4 regions of the Streptomyces sp. NBC_01012 genome follow, and region 3 is predicted to be linked to each of the others. Evidence: riboswitches for the same ligand, from Rfam matches in the RefSeq annotation. Region 3 holds a riboswitch; each other region holds the start of a gene.

Region 1 (4,205 bases), 2.1 Mb from region 3:
GTGGAGCCAGGCGGGGACGAGAGCATCGATCTTTGCGTCAATCTCGGTCACAAGGACAAGCGTGCCATCCCGGACCGACAGTCGGTAGCCGGGCAGGGCGTACGAGGCGGGTGGTCGGTGCCCTCAGGCGTTCCGCACCGTGGATTTCAGCGGTACGGAGGAGTCCGCGGCCCGCGCCGGATCGATGCGCGCCCCCGCTTCGACGAGCTTGCGCCCCTGTGTCAGGTCACGGGGCCTGCTGACGGCCAGTACGGCGACCAGCACCCCCTGCCGCAGCCAGAGCACCGTCCAGGACGCCTCGGCCGGGTCGCCCCGCCACAGCAGCGTGTCGGCTCCGGCGTGATGGCCGGCGTACTGCACGAAGCGGCCGAACTGCTCGGACCAGAAGTAGGGCACCGGGTCGTACGTGCCCGCCTCACCGCTCGCGAGGGCGGCGGCGACCGTCCTGGGCCCCTGAAGGGCGTTGTCCCAGTGATGGACCAGCAGCCGCTCGCCGTAGCGGGCGGAAGGGAAGGAGGCGCAGTCGCCCACCGCGTGGACATCGGGCAGCGAGGCGCGCAGCGAGCTGTCCGCGACGACCGAGCCGTCCGGGCCGAGCTCGATGCCCGAGCCCGCGAGCCACCCGGTGGCGGGCCGGGCGCCGATGCCGACGACCACCGCCCCCGCGGGGATCACCCGGCCGTCCGACAGATGGACGGCGCCCTGTCCGACGCGGGCGACCCGGGCGCCGGTGAGGAGATCGGCTCCGCTCTCGGCGTACCAGCGGGTCATCGGCGCGGCGACCTCGGCGGGCAGCGTGCCCGCCAGGGGACGGTCCGCGGCCTCCACGACGGTGACCACGCAGCCGGCGGCGCGGGCCGCCGTGGCGAACTCGGCGCCGATCCAGCCCGCTCCGACGACGACCACGTCGTGCTGTTGGTCGAGGATGGGCCGCAGCCGCGCGGCGTCGTCGAGGGTGCGCAGCAGATGGACACCGGGCACGCCGTCGGAACCGGGCAGTGCGACGGGTTCCGCGCCGGTGGCGATGACCAGCGCGTCGTAGGGGACGGGGCCTTCCAGGGTGTCCACCTCGTGCGCGCCGGCGCGCAGGCCGGTCACATGGAGCCCCAGGCGCAGGGTGATGTCCAGGGCCTCGAAGTCGATGTCGAAGGCGGAGTGCTCCGCCTCGCCGAGCAGGATCGCCTTGGAGAGCGGCGGCCTGTCGTACGGCTGGTGCGGTTCCGCGCCGATCACGGTGACCCGGCCCGTGAAGCCCTGTTCGCGCAGGGCCACGGCCGTCTGCACACCGGCCATGCCGGCGCCCACGATCACGACGGCGCGCGCCGGCTGTCCCGGTGCCGGTTCCGGTGTCTGCTCGCTCACCCGTCCACCCTAATGACCTGAAGGGGCGCCGGTTCCCGGGCCCGTGTCCGGCTGTCGGGGGCGGGGTCTAGGCTGGCCACCGTAAGAGACTCGCGGGAGCCCGGACGTACCGGGCTGAGAGGGAGGCTGACCGGCCTCCGACCGTACGAACCTGATCCGGGTCATGCCGGCGAAGGGAGGGGCTGGACGCCCATGCGTATCTCCACGAGCAGCTCCGACGTCCTGGTCGTCGGGGGCGGCATCATCGGTCTGGTGACCGCCTGGCGGTCCGCCCAGCAGGGTCTGAGCACCACGCTGGCCGATCCGGGACCGGGCGGCGGCGCGGCCCGGGTCGCGGCCGGGATGCTCGCGGCCGTCACCGAACTCCACTACGGCGAGCAGACGCTGCTCGGCCTCAACGTGGCCTCCGCGGCGCGCTATCCGGCGTTCGTCGCCGAGCTGGAGGAGGCGAGCGGGCAGGAGACCGGCTTCCGTGCCTGCGGCACCCTGTCCGTCGCGCTGGACTCCGACGACCGGGCGCATCTGCGGGAGCTGCACGCGCTGCAGCAGCGATCCGGGCTGGAGTCCGAGTGGCTGAGCGGCCGTGAGTGCCGCCGGCTGGAGCCGATGCTCGCCCCCGGCGTTCGCGGCGGGCTGCGGGTCGACGGCGACCACCAGGTGGACCCCAGGCGGCTGGCTTCGGCCCTGCTGACCGCGTGCGAGCGGGCGGGGGTGGACTTCCGCCGCGCCTGGGTCCAGCGGCTCTCCGTCACGGACGGCAGGGCGACGGGCGTCGTCCTTGCGGACGGTACGCGGCTCGCCGCAGGCCAGGTGGTGCTCGCGGGCGGCAGCCTCAGCGGCCGGCTGGAAGGGCTGCCCGAGTCGGTCGTGCCGCCCGTACGCCCGGTCAAGGGGCAGGTGCTGCGGCTGACCGTGCCGCCCGCGTACGCCCCCTTCCTGAGCAGGACCGTGCGGGCCGTCGTACGCGGCAGCCATGTCTATCTGGTCCCGCGTGCCAACGGCGAGCTGGTGGTCGGTGCGACCACCGAGGAGCTGGGCTGGGACACCACGGTCACCGCCGGCGGGGTGTACGAGCTGCTGCGGGACGCCCATGAGCTGGTGCCCGGCATCACCGAGCTCCCGCTGACCGAGACCCGGGCCGGTCTGCGCCCCGCATCGCCCGACAACGCGCCGCTGCTGGGCCCCACCGCGCTGCCCGGTCTGCACCTCGCCACCGGGCACCACCGCAACGGGGTGCTGCTGACCCCCGTCACGGGCGAGGTGATGGCCGAGGTGCTGACCACGAGCGAGCTGCCCGAGCTCGGCCGCCCCTTCTCGCCGCGCCGCTTCGCCGCGGACGCCAGGCCACGTTCCCCCGAAGACACCGCCCACGCGTCGCAGGAGCAGCCCGTATGACACAGCCCGTGCCCGCCACCGGTCCCGCATCCGTGTCCGCCTCCACATCCGCATCCGTGTCCGTGTCCGTCAACGGGGAAGACCGCGCCGTCCCCGTGGGCACCGCGCTGGACACCCTGGTCGGGGCGCTGACCACCGCGCCCTCCGGGGTCGCCGCCGCGGTCAACGAGGCCGTCGTCCCGCGTGGACAGTGGTCCGCCACCACGCTCGCCGACGGCGACCGCGTCGAGGTCCTCACCGCGGTCCAGGGAGGCTGACCATGTCCGACGATCTCTTCACCCTGGGGCCCACCGCGTTCTCGTCCCGGCTGATCATGGGAACGGGCGGGGCGCCCAGCCTCGATGTGCTGGAGCGCTCCCTGATCGCCTCGGGCACCGAGCTGACCACCGTGGCGATGCGCCGGCTCGACCCGACCGTGCAGGGCTCCGTGCTCTCCGTCCTGGAACGCCTCTCCATCCAGGTCCTGCCGAACACGGCGGGCTGCTTCACGGCGGGCGAGGCCGTGCTCACCGCCCGGCTGGCCAGGGAGGCGCTGGGCACCGACTGGATCAAGCTGGAGGTCGTGGCCGACGAGCGGACCCTGCTGCCCGACCCCGTCGAGCTGCTGGACGCCGCCGAGATCCTGGTCGACGACGGCTTCACGGTCCTGCCGTACACCAATGACGACCCGGTCCTGGCCCGCAAGCTCGAGGACGTGGGGTGCGCGGCGATCATGCCGCTGGGCTCCCCCATCGGCTCCGGGCTCGGCATCCGCAATCCGCACAACTTCCAGCTGATCGTCGAGCAGGCCGGGGTCCCGGTGATCCTGGACGCCGGCGCGGGCACCGCATCGGACGCGGCGCTGGCGATGGAGCTGGGCTGTGCCGCCGTGATGCTCGCGTCGGCGGTGACCCGGGCGCAGGAGCCCGAGCTGATGGCGGCGGCGATGCGGCACGCGGTGGACGGCGGGCGCCTGGCGTACCGGGCGGGACGCATCCCGCGCCGTCATTTCGCCGAGGCGTCCTCACCCGTGGCGGGCCGCGCGGTGCTGGATCCGGAGCGCCCGGCGTTCTGAGGTCCGGGCAGCCGCGGCTCCCTCCCGTCACAACATGCACATGTCCCTGTCACGGCTCGGCACCGGAACGGTCCCCGGAACACCTGGCCCATCCCGTCGTGTCCGTGGCAGCTCGTAGACTCGCACCGTGGACACGACCCTCCAGGACCCCCTCGTCGGGCAGCTGCTCGACGGCCGCTACCGGATCGACGCACGCATCGCCGTCGGTGGCATGGCCACGGTCTACCGGGCCATGGACACCCGGCTCGACCGGGTGCTCGCCCTCAAGGTGATGCATCCGGCGCTGGCGACCGACGCGGCGTTCGTCGAGCGCTTCATCCGCGAGGCCAAGTCCGTCGCCCGGCTCGCCCACCCCAATGTGGTGGCCGTCTTCGACCAGGGCGCCCAGGGCGCG
Region 2 (4,205 bases), 3.1 Mb from region 3:
AAGCTGCACGCACCCCGCCTGATCCGGATGTACGACACCCTGACGATCGACGACCCCAGCCACCCGGACCTCGACGGCGCCACGGTCCTCGTACTCGAACGCGCCGAGGGCTCTCTGGGCGCCGCACTGGAACACGAGCCGAAGCCGAAGGCGGGTCCCGGGCTGCTCGCCCAGATCTGCGAGGGCCTGCACCAGCTGCACCATGCGGGCTGGGTGCACGGGGACCTCAAACCCGCCAACGTGCTGTTGCTCAAGGGCGGTTCGGTGCGGCTCGCCGACTTCAACATGGCCGCCGAGCTGGAGGGCACCCACGCCTACGCGCCCGCCTTCGCGACCCCGGACTACACACCGCCCGAGCTCCTCTGGCCGGAGGTCGACGAGCGGGGCACGCAGATCCGGCCCTCCGCCGACGTCTGGGCCTTCGGTGTCCTCGCCCACACCGTCCTGACCGGTACCTTTCCGCTGCCCGGAAGCACGACGGAGGCTCGCTGTGACGCGGCCACGCGCTACGCGCGCGGCACCGAGGAACTGCGACTGTCCCCCGAACTCCCGGACGGCTGGCGGCATATCATCACCGACTGCCTCGCCCGCACCCACGCCGAACGCATCGGCACCGAGGCCCTGCTGCGACAGGTGGAACAGGCGGCCGGTGCCGCCCGTTCGGCCCGGCTGCCGCGACTGCGCCCCCGGCGGTGGGTTCGGCCGGCCCTGGGCGCGGCGCTGGTGGTGGTCGCGCTGGGCACGGCGACGACGATGACGTACACCCTGCGGGACTCGCCCCCGGCGTCCGCGGTTCCACCCACGTGTGAGAAGCCCGCCGTGTACGAGGACGACACCCACGGCCGCGGCTACACGGCGGGCTGGAGCGGCACGTGGGACTTCACCGTCAGGAAGGGCGACGGCGGCAGCCAGGTACGCGAGCTCCAGTGCCTGCTGAGGTACCTGCACGACATCACCGAAGTCGGCGAGGTGGACGGCGACTTCGGCCCCCTGACCCACGGGGCCGTCGTCACCTTCCAGAAGCGGGCGGGACTGGATGCGAACGGGATCGTGGGGCGGACGACGTGGCAGGCGCTGCGGAAGTCCGAGAAGGTCTGAGGGACCGCTCCTGGCCGGGTGGCGGCCCGGCCAGGAGCAGTTGACCCATGTGTTGGAGCCGATGCCGTTCTTCACGAAGGTGGAAGTCGAGCCGAAGGTGTACGCGTGGCCGCGCTCGCGGCGACCCAGCCGCAAGAACGTCGTCGACCTGACGGCAGCTGCGGCGATCACCTTCCGGCCGTCAGCCACGGTGGCGCAGTCGCAGCGGGGTGTACACCGTCAGAGCCACGAGGAACGCCACCCCGTAGGCGACGTCCGCCCCGTGCAGCGCCTCGGCGACCGGGCCCACGTACAGGCTGGTGCTCATGAACGGCACCGCCGCCGCGAAGGCTACGGCGAAGGCGGTGAGCGCCGGCCACCACGGCTGTCGGTGGATGCTCTCGGCGGCCAGGTCGATGGGGGAGTGGCCGCGGTCCCTCGCCCGGACGAGCCAGTCCACGGCGACGATCGCCACGAACCCGGGGATCCAGTAGCCGACGAGAAGAAGCACGTTCTGGAAGCGTGTCGTGGTGTCGGCCGCGTGCATCCACAGCACGAGCGGGAAGCCGAGCGCTGCGGCGAGTGCCGCGGCGACGGGGCGAGGCAGGCGGACGCCCATGGTCTGCAGCGCCAGCGATCCGCTGTAGTCGTTCATGGCATTGCTGCACAGCGCGGCCAGCGCCACGGCGAGCAGCCCGAACGCTCCGAGCGCGCCCCCGCCCAGCAGGGTGTCGATGCCGCGCGCCGTCTGGTCGGTGAAGACGGACGCGCCCCACAGACCGAGGGCCTGGACGGCCACGAAGGAGGTGCTGACCCCGAGCAGCGTGCACCAGAACATGCGCGGCCGGGACGCGGTGCGCGGCAGATAGCGGCTGAAGTCGCTGGCGTACGGGGCCCAGGACAGCGCCAGGCTCAGGGCGATGGTGCACGTCAGGACGAACGCCCCCGCCCGGTCCGCGCCGTGCACGGTGCCGGTGGCGACGGGACGGACACCGTCCAGCAGCTTCGTGGACAGGACCGCGAAGGCGGCCGCGAGGGCGAAGGTCATGACGGTCTGGAGCCGGTGGATCACCTCGTACCCCAGGACGCCGAGGGCACCCTGGGCGGCCATCATGACCAGCACCCCGAGCCAGAACGGCCAGCCGCACAGCTGGGCCAGCGCGTCCCCGCCGAACAGGCCGATCAGCGCGTCCCAGGCGATCGACGACAGCCACTGGAGTGTGCCCGGCAGCACCACACCACGGCCGAACGCCAGCCGTGACAGCGGAAGTTGCCCGGAGCCGGTCTGGCTTCCCCAGGTACCCAGATACGCGGTGGGCACGGCGCCCACGAGGGTGCCGAGCACGACGGCAATGAGCGCCGTGGTGAAGTCCAGGCCCAGTGCGATACCGACGGTGCCGGTGAAGACGCCGGTCATCGTCAGGTTGGGGGCGAACCACACGGTGAACAGCCGTCCGGGCCCGCCGTAGCGACGGTCCTCGGGAACCGGGGCTATCCCGTGCGCCTCGATACGCAGATCACCTGGGGCGGTGGGCATGCGCCCGTCGAAAGGGTGCTGCGGCTCCGTGGCCGCGCGCTCGTCCTGGGTGTACGGCAATGACATGAAGACATCCCTCCGCCAGTGCTAACTGGTTCAGGTTCGACGGGTGTGTTCTCAGCCCCTGTGCGGGGCACCCCGTGTCCGGTGCGGCGGCCAGAATAGCCGGGTGCGCGTGGAGCGCGATGAGGGGGGCGGGCGGGACGATGAGCGCGCACCGGAAGCCGCCGTGGCCCGGTGCAGCTTCAGAGGTCCCGGGTCAAGGGCAAGGGGTGACGGTCATGGGGTGACGGTCACGGGGCCGCGGGGTGTGGACGGGGCGGTGAGGTAAGCGATGATCATGTCTGCGAGCATGTTCCGGTAGTGGTCCCGGCTGTCAGGGGCCACCAGGTCGCGGCCGAACAGCGCGCCGAACGTGTGCCGGTTCGATACGCGGAAGAAGCAGAACGAGCTGATCACCGCGTGTACGTCGATGGCGTCGACATCCGCGTGGAACAGCCCCGCTTCCCGACCGGACTTCAGGATGCTCTGCAGCACCCCGGCCGCGGGGGAGCCGAGTCGGCTCAACTTCTCGGAGCCGATTATGTGTTCCGCTTCGTGGATGTTCTCGATGCTGACGAGCCGGATGAAGTCGGGGTGCGCCTCGTGGTGGTCGAATGTCAGCTCGACCAGTCGGCGGGTGGCGGCGACGGGATCCAGGTGCTCGACGTCCAGCTCGCCCTCCAGCTGACGGATCTCCGAGTAGGCCGCTTCCAGCACCGCGGTGAAGAGCTGTTCCTTGCCGCCGAAGTAGTAGTAGATCATCCGCTTCGTCGTGCGCGTGAGGGCGGCGATCTTGTCCACCCGTGCGCCCGCGTAGCCGTCCCGGGCGAACTCCCTGGTCGCCACCGCGAGGATCTCCGCCCTGGTGCGGGCCGCGTCGCGCTGACGCTCCGCGGGCGGCGCTGACTCCTGGGCGCTGGACATGTCCTGCTCCTCCGGTGCGTGGTGAGTGTCCCGTGATTGTAGGAGCGGGCCGTGCCTGGATCTTTCGGCGCGAGGGCTTCTCGACTCGGCCCGCTCTTGCTATAAGTAACGTACTAGTTCGTACATTACGGAGGTGCAGGTGACCGCAGGTGCGTATCTGGTCGGGCTGATCGGCGCGGGCATCACCACGTCGCTCAGCCCCGCTCTGCACGAACGTGAGGCGGACCGGCAGGGACTGCGGTACCTGTACAGGCTCCTGGACCTGGATGCCCTTGGTACCGGCCCCGAAAGGGTGGGCGACCTCGTGCACGCGGCCCGCGACCTCGGGTACGACGGGCTCAACATCACCCACCCCTGCAAGCAGACGGTCATCCCGTACCTGGACGCCCTCGATCCGCAGGCGGAGTCGCTCGGCGCCGTGAACACCATCGTCTTCCGGCACGGGCGGGCCATCGGGCACAACACCGACGTCACCGGCTTCGGCGCCGCGTTCTCCCGCGGACTGCCCGGTGCGTCCACCTCGCACGTGGTCCAGCTGGGAGCGGGTGGCGCCGGGGCGGCCGTCGGCCACGCCATGCTCGCCCTCGGGTGCCGACGCCTGACCCTGATCGATACCGACGAGCCG
Region 3 (4,205 bases):
GCTTCGTCCGCCCCACCGGAACAGCGCCTGCTCCGCAGGGTGTCAGTCGGCCAGCGGGAGGTACACCCGGTTGCCCCTGGCCGCGAACTCCTGGGACTTCTCCGCCATACCGGCGAGCGCCTCCGCGTCGAACTCGGTGTCGACGACCGTGGGTCCGACGCCGTGCTCCCGCCGGATGTCGTGGGAGATCTTCATCGAGCAGAACTTCGGCCCGCACATCGAGCAGAAGTGTGCCGTCTTCGCCGGCTCGGCCGGCAGCGTCTCGTCATGGAACTCCCGTGCGGTGTCGGGGTCGAGCGCCAGGTTGAACTGGTCCTCCCAGCGGAACTCGAACCGCGCGTCCGACAGCGCGTCGTCCCACTCCTGCGCCCCGGGATGCCCCTTGGCGAGGTCCGCGGCATGGGCGGCGATCTTGTACGTGATGACACCCGTCTTCACGTCGTCGCGGTCGGGCAGCCCCAGGTGCTCCTTGGGCGTGACGTAGCAGAGCATCGCAGTCCCCCACCAGGCGATCATCGCCGCGCCGATGCCCGAGGTGATGTGGTCGTACGCGGGCGCGACGTCCGTGGTGAGGGGGCCCAGGGTGTAGAACGGGGCCTCCTCGCAGATCTCCTGCTGGAGGTCGATGTTCTCCTTGATCTTGTGCATCGGGACATGCCCGGGGCCCTCGATCATCGTCTGCACACCGAACCGCTTGGCGACGGTGTTGAGTTCACCGAGCGTCCGGAGCTCGGCGAACTGCGCCTCGTCGTTGGCGTCGGCGATGGAGCCGGGGCGCAGCCCGTCACCCAGCGAGTACGTCACGTCGTACGCCGCGAGGATCTCGCAGAGCTCCTCGAAGTGTTCGTAGAGGAACGACTCCTTGTGGTGGGCCAGGCACCACGCCGCCATGATGGATCCGCCGCGCGAGACGATTCCGGTCTTGCGGCGGGCCGTCAGCGGGACGTACGGCAGCCGGACGCCGGCGTGCACCGTCATGTAGTCGACGCCCTGTTCGGCCTGCTCGACGACGGTGTCCTTGTAGATCTCCCAGGTCAGCTCCTCGGCCCGGCCGTCGACCTTCTCGAGCGCCTGGTAGAGGGGGACCGTGCCGATCGGCACGGGGGAGTTGCGCAGGACCCACTCGCGGGTGGTGTGGATGTTGCGGCCGGTGGAGAGGTCCATGACCGTGTCGGCGCCCCACGTGGTGGCCCAGGTCATCTTGTCCACCTCCTCCTCGATGGAGGAGGTGACCGCGGAGTTGCCGATGTTGGCGTTGACCTTCACCAGGAAGCGCTTGCCGATGATCATCGGCTCGATCTCCGGGTGGTTGACGTTGGCGGGCAGGACGGCCCGGCCCGCCGCGATCTCCTCCCGCACGACCTCGGGTTCGACGTTCTCCCGGATCGCCACGTACTCCATCTCCGGGGTGATCTCCCCCCGGCGGGCGTACGCGAGCTGGGTGACGGGACCGCCGTCCCGGCTGCGGCGCGGCTGCCGCGGGCGCCCGGGGAAGACCGCGTCGAGATTGCGCAGGCCGCCCCTCGGGGAGGTGTGCTTGAGCCCGTCGTCCTCGGGGCGCACGGGGCGGCCCGCGTACTCCGCGGTGTCCCCGCGGGCGGTGATCCAGTGCTGTCGCAGCGGGGCGAGCCCCCGGCGTACATCGGTGTCCGTGGTGGGGTCGGTGTACGGCCCCGACGTGTCGTACAGCGTCACGTCCTTGCCGTTGGTGAGGTGCACCTGGCGGACCGGCACCCGGAGATCCGGGCGTGAGCCCTGGATGTATCCCTTGTGCCAGCCGATGGACTTCCCGGCCTCGTCGTTCTGCGCGTTCCGCTTCGAGGCAGGCGTGCGTGCGTCCGCTGTGGTCATGAGACCTACTCCCTACGCCGGCATTACCCGGTAACAGGTTCGGCGGTCGGCGCAGCGTGTCCCGTATGGATATACGGAGGTCAGCGCCCTCTCAGCCCGGTGCTCCGAGCTCCCGCGTGTACAAATGCGTCCCCACGCTAACCCTCGTTCTGGCGCGCTGGCCAGAGGGCCTCCCCGGTTCTTGGGATGATCGCCGGGTGACGTCCCCTCCGAGTGCCCCCGAACCCCACGGCCCCGCATCAGGCAGCACCCAGAGCCATGCGCATGGCCACACCCACAGCCACGGCCCCGCAGCGCCGGTGTCCAAGCACCTTCGCAAGGTCATCGCGGCTGTACTGATCCCCTTCGCCGCCGCGGTCGTCGTCGGCCTCGTGGCCTTCTGGCCCGGCGGTGCGCCGGCCCATGAACGCACGGGTGTCGGCTTCGACCGGCAGACCCAGGACGGGCGGGTCACGAAGGTCGTGTCGGTCAACTGCGCGGATGTCAACGCCTCGCAGGTGCCGGCGACCGGCGACACGTCCACCGCGGCCGGTCAGGAAGCGGTCAACGAGCAGACCGGGAAGTGCAAGAAGGCCACGGTCGAGGTGACCAGCGGTAAGGACAAGGGCCGTACGTTCGTCGAGGTCGTCCAGCCCGACGCCCCGCGACAACTGCGCGAGGGCCAGGGGGTGGTCGTGGCGTACGCTCCCGACGCGCCCCGGGACCTGCAGTATTCGGTGACCGACGTGGACCGCGCGTTCCCGATGGCTCTGCTCGCCGGGATCTTCGCCCTCGCGGTGATCGTGGTGGGCAGACTGCGCGGACTCATGGCGCTGGTCGCGCTCGCCGTCTCCTTCGCCGTGCTGACCCTGTTCATCCTGCCGGCGATCCTCCAGGGCTCCAATCCCCTGGTCGTCGCGGTGATCGGGGCGAGCGCCATCATGCTGATCGCCCTCTACACCTGCCACGGACTGACGGCCCGCACCTCCGTGGCCGTCCTCGGCACACTCATCTCGCTGGTGCTGATCGGGCTGCTGGGCTCGCTCTTCATCGGCTGGGCCGTCCTGTCCGGGAACACGGACGACAACACCGGTCTGATCCATGGGCTCTACCCGGACATCGACATGAGCGGCCTGCTGCTCGCCGGTGTGATCATCGGCTCGCTCGGTGTGCTCGACGATGTGACCGTGACCCAGACGTCGGCGGTCTGGGAGCTGCACCAGGCCGATCCGGCCATGGGCGCGCGCGGCCTCTACCGGGCGGGTATCCGGATCGGGCGCGACCACATCGCCTCGGTCGTCAACACACTCGTACTCGCCTACGCCGGCGCGGCTCTTCCGCTGCTGCTGCTGTTCTCCATCGCGCAGAGCAGCGTCGGCACGGTGGCCAACAGCGAGCTGGTCGCCGAGGAGATCGTCCGTACCCTGGTCGGATCGATCGGGCTGGTCGCCTCGGTACCGGTGACGACGGCGCTCGCTGCCCTGGTGGTCTCCGCGGACCGCACGGGGCTCGGCGCGGGAGCCGGAGCTCCTGCACCCGCGCGGACCGGGAGGGGACGGCGCCGCAAGGCGTGAGCCGGACCTTCCTGTTTCAGCCGGCGTTCTGCTCCTTGGCGAGGATGCGGCCCAGCGCCTCTTCCAGATTGCCGTCGAAGTCACCCAGCGTGTGCTCCTGCCCCAGCGGCACCAGCTTGTCCGTACGGTCGAGAAATGCCACAAGAGGTGCCGTGCCGGCCCTGAAGAGCGCACGGTCCGCACCGACCTGAAGGCGGATGTGTACATCCGACAGCCCTTCGGGCTCGGTCGGGCCGATGTGCACATCGCCGTCGCCGCTGGGGCTGTTGAGACCGTCGAGCAGTAGCTCACGGCCGAATGCCCAGGTGACGGGGGCGTCACCCGGCAGGTGGAAGGTCATCCGGATCGCGTACGGATCACTGACCTCGTACCGGAGCTCCACCGGAATACGGAAGGAGAGCTCCTCGGAGACGAGGAAGCTCATCATGACCTCTGCTTGAACCGACTCGCGCATCGTTCAACCCCGCAGTAGATGAAACTGGCCAGGAATGATCCCCCATGGCCCTATTGACGCCATCGTGGTGCACGCGATAGCAGATCACAAGGAGTGATTTTTCAGATACTGATAGAGAACACGAACGAGCGCAAGAGAGTCGTCACTTCGCAGCGTAGTTGTTCGACTGCGGGGCGCAACCGTTCTTCCTGATGCAGGGGGAGAGATACAGCCATGGCCGCCACGGCGGAACCGACAGTGATCGGAATGGCCGCGCAGACCGTCCCCAAGGCGTACTCCTGCCGCTCGATGACGGGCTCCGTACGCTTCATCGTCCGCAGCCGGTGCAGCAGCGCCTGACGGTCCCT
Region 4 (4,205 bases), 1.8 Mb from region 3:
GGACCACAGGCCGCCGACGGTCCGTACGACGACCGCGTAGTTGAAGAACACATGGGCGAGCAGGATGGCCCACACGGTCGTGTCGAGCCTGACGCCCCAGAGCTCGTCGAGGAACCCGCCGCGTCCCAGCAGCGCCAGGAACGCCGTACCCACGACGACGGTCGGCAGGACGAACGGCACGGTCACGACGGCCCGCAGGAGCTGTTTGCCGGGGAACTCGAAGCGGGCGAACACATAGGCGCCCGGCAGTGCGATCAGCAGGGTGAGCACGGTCGACGCGAGGGCCTGCCAGGTGGTGAACCAGAGGACGTCGAGGATGTCGGACCGGCCCAGCACCGCGCCGATCCGGCCGAACTGCCAGTCGCCTCCGGACTTCAGCCCCCGGCCGACGATCGAGACGACCGGGTAGGCGAAGAACAGGCCGAAGAACGCGACGGGCACGGCCATGAGGCCGAGCCGCACCGCGTTCCCGCGTGCGTTCCCGCGCCCCGCGTTTCCCCGGCGAGCGGGCCGCGCGGCTACTTCACGACGAGCGAGGACCATGACTGGACCCACTGCTCACGGTTCTTGGCGATCTTCTCGGGGGACACGGTCGCCGGCTTGTCGACGGTCGCTCCGAACTCCGTGAAGAGCTTCGGCAGCTTCGCGTCCTTCACCACCGGGTTCACGAACATGTTCAGCGGCATGTCCTCCTGGAAACGCTTGCTGATCAGGAAGTCCAGCAGCGCCTTTCCGCCCGCCTCGTTCTTCGCGCCGTCCAGCAGACCGGCGAACTCGATCTGGCGGAAGCAGGTGCCGGTGGCGACGCCGGTCGGGGCCTCGGTCGGCTTCGGATCGGCGTACTCCACCTCGACGGGCGGGCTGGAGGCGTACGAGACGACGAGCGGCCGGTCGGCCTTGGCCTTCTTGCCGCCTGCGGAGCCGGAGAACTCCTCGTTGTAGGCCTGCTCCCAGCCGTCGACGACCTTGACGCCGTTGCTCTTCAGCTTCTTCCAGTAGTCCTGGTAGCCGCTCTCACCCTGGGTGGCGACCGTGCCGAGGAGGAAGGCGAGTCCGGGCGACGACGTCGCGGCGTTCTCGGTGACCAGCAGGTTCTTGTACGCGGGCTTCAGCAGGTCGCCGAAGGTCTTCGGCGGGTCGAGCTTCTTGTCGTCGAAGTACTTCTTGTCGTAGTTGACGCAGATGTCGCCGGTGTCGACGGGCGTGACGCGGTGCTTGTCCGCGTCGAGCTGGGTGCCGGTGTCGACCCGGTCGAGGCCCTTCGCCTCGTACGGCGTGAAGAGGTCGTTGTCCAGGGCGCGGGAGAGCAGGGTGTTGTCGGCGCCGAAGAACACATCGCCGCGCGGGGAGCCCTTGGTCAGGATCTCCTGGTTGAGCGCCGCACCGGCGTCCCCGCTCTTGAGCACCTTGACCGTGTAACCGGTCTCCTTCGTGAACGCCTTCAGGACGGCGTCCGAGGCGTTGAACGAGTCATGGCTGACGAGCGTGACGGTCCTGGAGCCGGCCCCCGTGTCGCCGGAGGCCTTGCCGTCGGAGCCGCCGCAGCCCGCTAGTGTGCTGACGCCGAGGGCGGCGGCGAGCGCCGTCGCCGCGTACTTCGTCGTGGTGTTCATGGTGTTTTCCTCCTGGAGGTGACCAGGAAGAGACGCGGCCCCGCCCGCTCGGTGAGCGGGCAGGGCGCAACAGCTTGAGTAAGGTCCGAACTTCCTACCCGGAATGACCCGGGCGAGGTTCAGAGGGTCTGCGGCCGACCTGTACTCGGTGCCGCACTCTCAGCGCTGTGGCGCTCCCCTGTCGGAATATGAAGTTGATTTCCGGGCCAGGCTACACCGGCCGGATCACGCCGGACCGGCCGGATCACGTACGCCCGGACCGCCTCAGCGCTCGGCCGCCGCCAGCTGCCCGCAGGCCCCGTCGATCTCCTGGCCGCGGGTGTCGCGGACGGTGACCGGCACACCATGGGCGGCGATGGCCTCCACGAACGCCTTCTCGTCCTCGGGCCGTGACGCGGTCCACTTGGAGCCCGGGGTCGGGTTCAGCGGGATGAGGTTGACGTGCACCCGCTTGCCCTTGAGCAGCCGGCCGAGCCGGTCGCCGCGCCAGGCCTGGTCGTTGATGTCGCGGATCAGCGCGTACTCGATGGAGATACGGCGGCCGGACTTCTCCGAGTACTCCCACGCGGCGTCCAGGACCTCGCGGACCTTCCAGCGGGTGTTCACGGGCACCAGGGTGTCGCGCAGCTCGTCGTCCGGGGCGTGCAGGGAGACCGCGAGACGGCACTTGAAGCCCTCGTCGGCGAAGCGCAGCATCGCCGGGACCAGGCCCACCGTGGACACGGTGATCCCGCGCTGCGAGAGCCCCAGGCCGTCCGGCTCGGGGTCCGTCAGCCGGCGGATGGCCCCAACCACGCGCTTGTAGTTGGCCAGCGGCTCGCCCATGCCCATGAAGACGATGTTGGACAGCCGCGCGGGGCCGCCGGGTACCTCGCCGTCGCGCAGGGCGCGCATGCCGTCCACGATCTGGTGCACGATCTCGGCCGTCGACAGGTTGCGGTCGAGTCCCGCCTGCCCGGTCGCGCAGAACGGGCAGTTCATCCCGCAGCCCGCCTGGGACGAGATGCACATGGTCACCCGGTCCGGATACCGCATGAGGACGGACTCGACGAGCGTGCCGTCGTGCAGCTTCCACAGCGTCTTACGGGTGGTGTCGTCGTCGCAGCTGATGTGGCGCATCACCGACATCAGGTCGGGGAACATCGCCTCGGCGAGCTTGTCCCGCGACGCCGCCGGAATGTTGGTCCACTCCGCCGGGTCGTGGGCGTACCGCGTGAAGTAGTGCTGTGACAGCTGCTTGGCACGGAAGGGCTTCTCGCCGGTCGCGGCGACTGCTTCCTTGCGCTCGTCGGGTGTGAGGTCGGCGAGGTGCCGCGGCGGCCGCTTGGCTCCACGGGGCGCGACAAACTGGAGTTCTCCGGGCTTAGGCATGGTTCTTCCAGTGTCGCAGACGTACGAGTAAGTCCGACCGGCCCCGAGGACCCGCCCCGAGGACCGGCCGAGCGGGCAGGCCCCTCAGGGCGTGATCAGCCGGATCCGACGAACAGCACGAGCAGCAGCCATACGACCGGGGCGCTCGGCAGGAGCGAGTCGAGCCGGTCCATGATGCCGCCGTGGCCGGGCAGCAGCGTGCCCATGTCCTTGATCCCGAGGTCCCGCTTGATCATGGACTCGCCGAGGTCCCCCAGCGTGGCGCTGGCGGCGACGGCGAGGCCCATCAGCAGACCCTGCCACCAGCTCCCGTCGTCGATCAGGAACTCCATGCACAGGGCGCCGGCGACCATCGCGAAGGTGACCGCGCCGATCAGGCCCTCGCGGGTCTTCCCGGGGCTGATGCGGGGTGCCAGCTTGTGCGTACCGAAGCGCCAGCCGACGGCGTACGCGCCGGTGTCGCTGACCACGGTCAGCAGGAGGAAGGTCAGCACCCGCCAGGCGCCGTCGTGCGCGGTGAGCATCATCGCGACGAACGTGGCCAGGAACGGGACGTAGAACACGGCGAAGACACCCGCCGTGACGTCCTTGAGGTAGCCCTCCGGGGGCTCCGTCATCCGCCAGACGAGCACCGCGAGGGCCGTGAGCGCCATCGCGACCCAGGCCCCTTCGGCCTCCCGTACATAGCCGGCGACCACCATCGCGGCGCCACCGACGGCGAGGGGCACCAGCGGGGCGTTGATGCCCTTGCGCTCCTTGAGCCGGGAGGTGAGCTCCCAGAGCCCGACCACCACCGCCAGCACGATCACACCGACGAAGACGGCCTTGACGATGAAGAGGGAGCCGACGACCAGAGCGCCGAGGCCGACACCGACCCCTATGGCGGCGCGCAGATCACGCCCCGCACGCTTCTTGGGCGGCGGGGTGGACGGCGGCGGGGTGGACATGGGCTCCTGCGGCTTCTCGTCACGGAACAGGGGGCCGCTGATGCGCGCGGCGTCCCCCCTCCGGTCGTCGCGGTCGTCAGCGTCTCTACCTGCGTCGGGAGCGTCCGGCACGATGGGCATGGGCCGAGTCTGCTGGGCGCCGTGCACATCGTAGGCAGGACCCGCCGGAGCGCGCCCCATCTCGGGTGCGGCCCCGTAGCCGGGTCCCTGCGGGGCGCCCCAGGAAGAGTCGTTCATCAGACTTCGAGCAGCTCGGCTTCCTTGTGCTTGAGCA

Evidence for each region. Region 3 has a riboswitch for thiamine pyrophosphate ahead of thiC (phosphomethylpyrimidine synthase ThiC). Riboswitches for the same ligand answer to the same signal wherever they lie in the genome.
Region 1: it holds a riboswitch for thiamine pyrophosphate, as region 3 does, so the genes downstream of both, thiO (glycine oxidase ThiO) here and thiC (phosphomethylpyrimidine synthase ThiC) in region 3, are expected to answer to the same signal.
Region 2: it holds a riboswitch for thiamine pyrophosphate, as region 3 does, so the genes downstream of both, OG623_RS02850 (purine-cytosine permease family protein) here and thiC (phosphomethylpyrimidine synthase ThiC) in region 3, are expected to answer to the same signal.
Region 4: it holds a riboswitch for thiamine pyrophosphate, as region 3 does, so the genes downstream of both, OG623_RS08615 (thiamine ABC transporter substrate binding subunit) here and thiC (phosphomethylpyrimidine synthase ThiC) in region 3, are expected to answer to the same signal.

What each region holds. Positions count from the first base shown of each region.
Region 1 is NZ_CP108688.1:5,910,745-5,914,949, reverse strand. Features, by position in the region: gene OG623_RS26610 (Rv2175c family DNA-binding protein) at 1-51, opposite strand, end outside; gene OG623_RS26605 (NAD(P)/FAD-dependent oxidoreductase) at 124-1,362, opposite strand; TPP riboswitch at 1,445-1,557, shown strand; gene thiO (glycine oxidase ThiO) at 1,555-2,757, shown strand; gene thiS (sulfur carrier protein ThiS) at 2,754-3,014, shown strand; gene OG623_RS26590 (thiazole synthase) at 3,017-3,811, shown strand; gene pknB (Stk1 family PASTA domain-containing Ser/Thr kinase) at 3,939-4,205, shown strand, end outside.
Region 2 is NZ_CP108688.1:645,757-649,961, reverse strand. Features, by position in the region: gene OG623_RS02855 (protein kinase domain-containing protein) at 1-1,098, shown strand, start outside; gene OG623_RS02850 (purine-cytosine permease family protein) at 1,280-2,680, opposite strand; TPP riboswitch at 2,671-2,765, opposite strand; gene OG623_RS02845 (TetR family transcriptional regulator) at 2,894-3,580, opposite strand; gene OG623_RS02840 (shikimate dehydrogenase) at 3,720-4,205, shown strand, end outside.
Region 3 is NZ_CP108688.1:3,786,566-3,790,770, forward strand. Features, by position in the region: gene thiC (phosphomethylpyrimidine synthase ThiC) at 43-1,851, opposite strand; TPP riboswitch at 1,844-1,977, opposite strand; gene OG623_RS17100 (YibE/F family protein) at 2,049-3,404, shown strand; gene OG623_RS17105 (SsgA family sporulation/cell division regulator) at 3,421-3,858, opposite strand; gene OG623_RS17110 (IclR family transcriptional regulator) at 3,960-4,205, opposite strand, start outside.
Region 4 is NZ_CP108688.1:2,003,557-2,007,761, forward strand. Features, by position in the region: gene OG623_RS08610 (ABC transporter permease) at 1-447, opposite strand, end outside; gene OG623_RS08615 (thiamine ABC transporter substrate binding subunit) at 519-1,613, opposite strand; TPP riboswitch at 1,687-1,803, opposite strand; gene rlmN (23S rRNA (adenine(2503)-C(2))-methyltransferase RlmN) at 1,878-2,984, opposite strand; gene OG623_RS08625 (phosphatidate cytidylyltransferase) at 3,080-4,168, opposite strand; gene frr (ribosome recycling factor) at 4,168-4,205, opposite strand, start outside.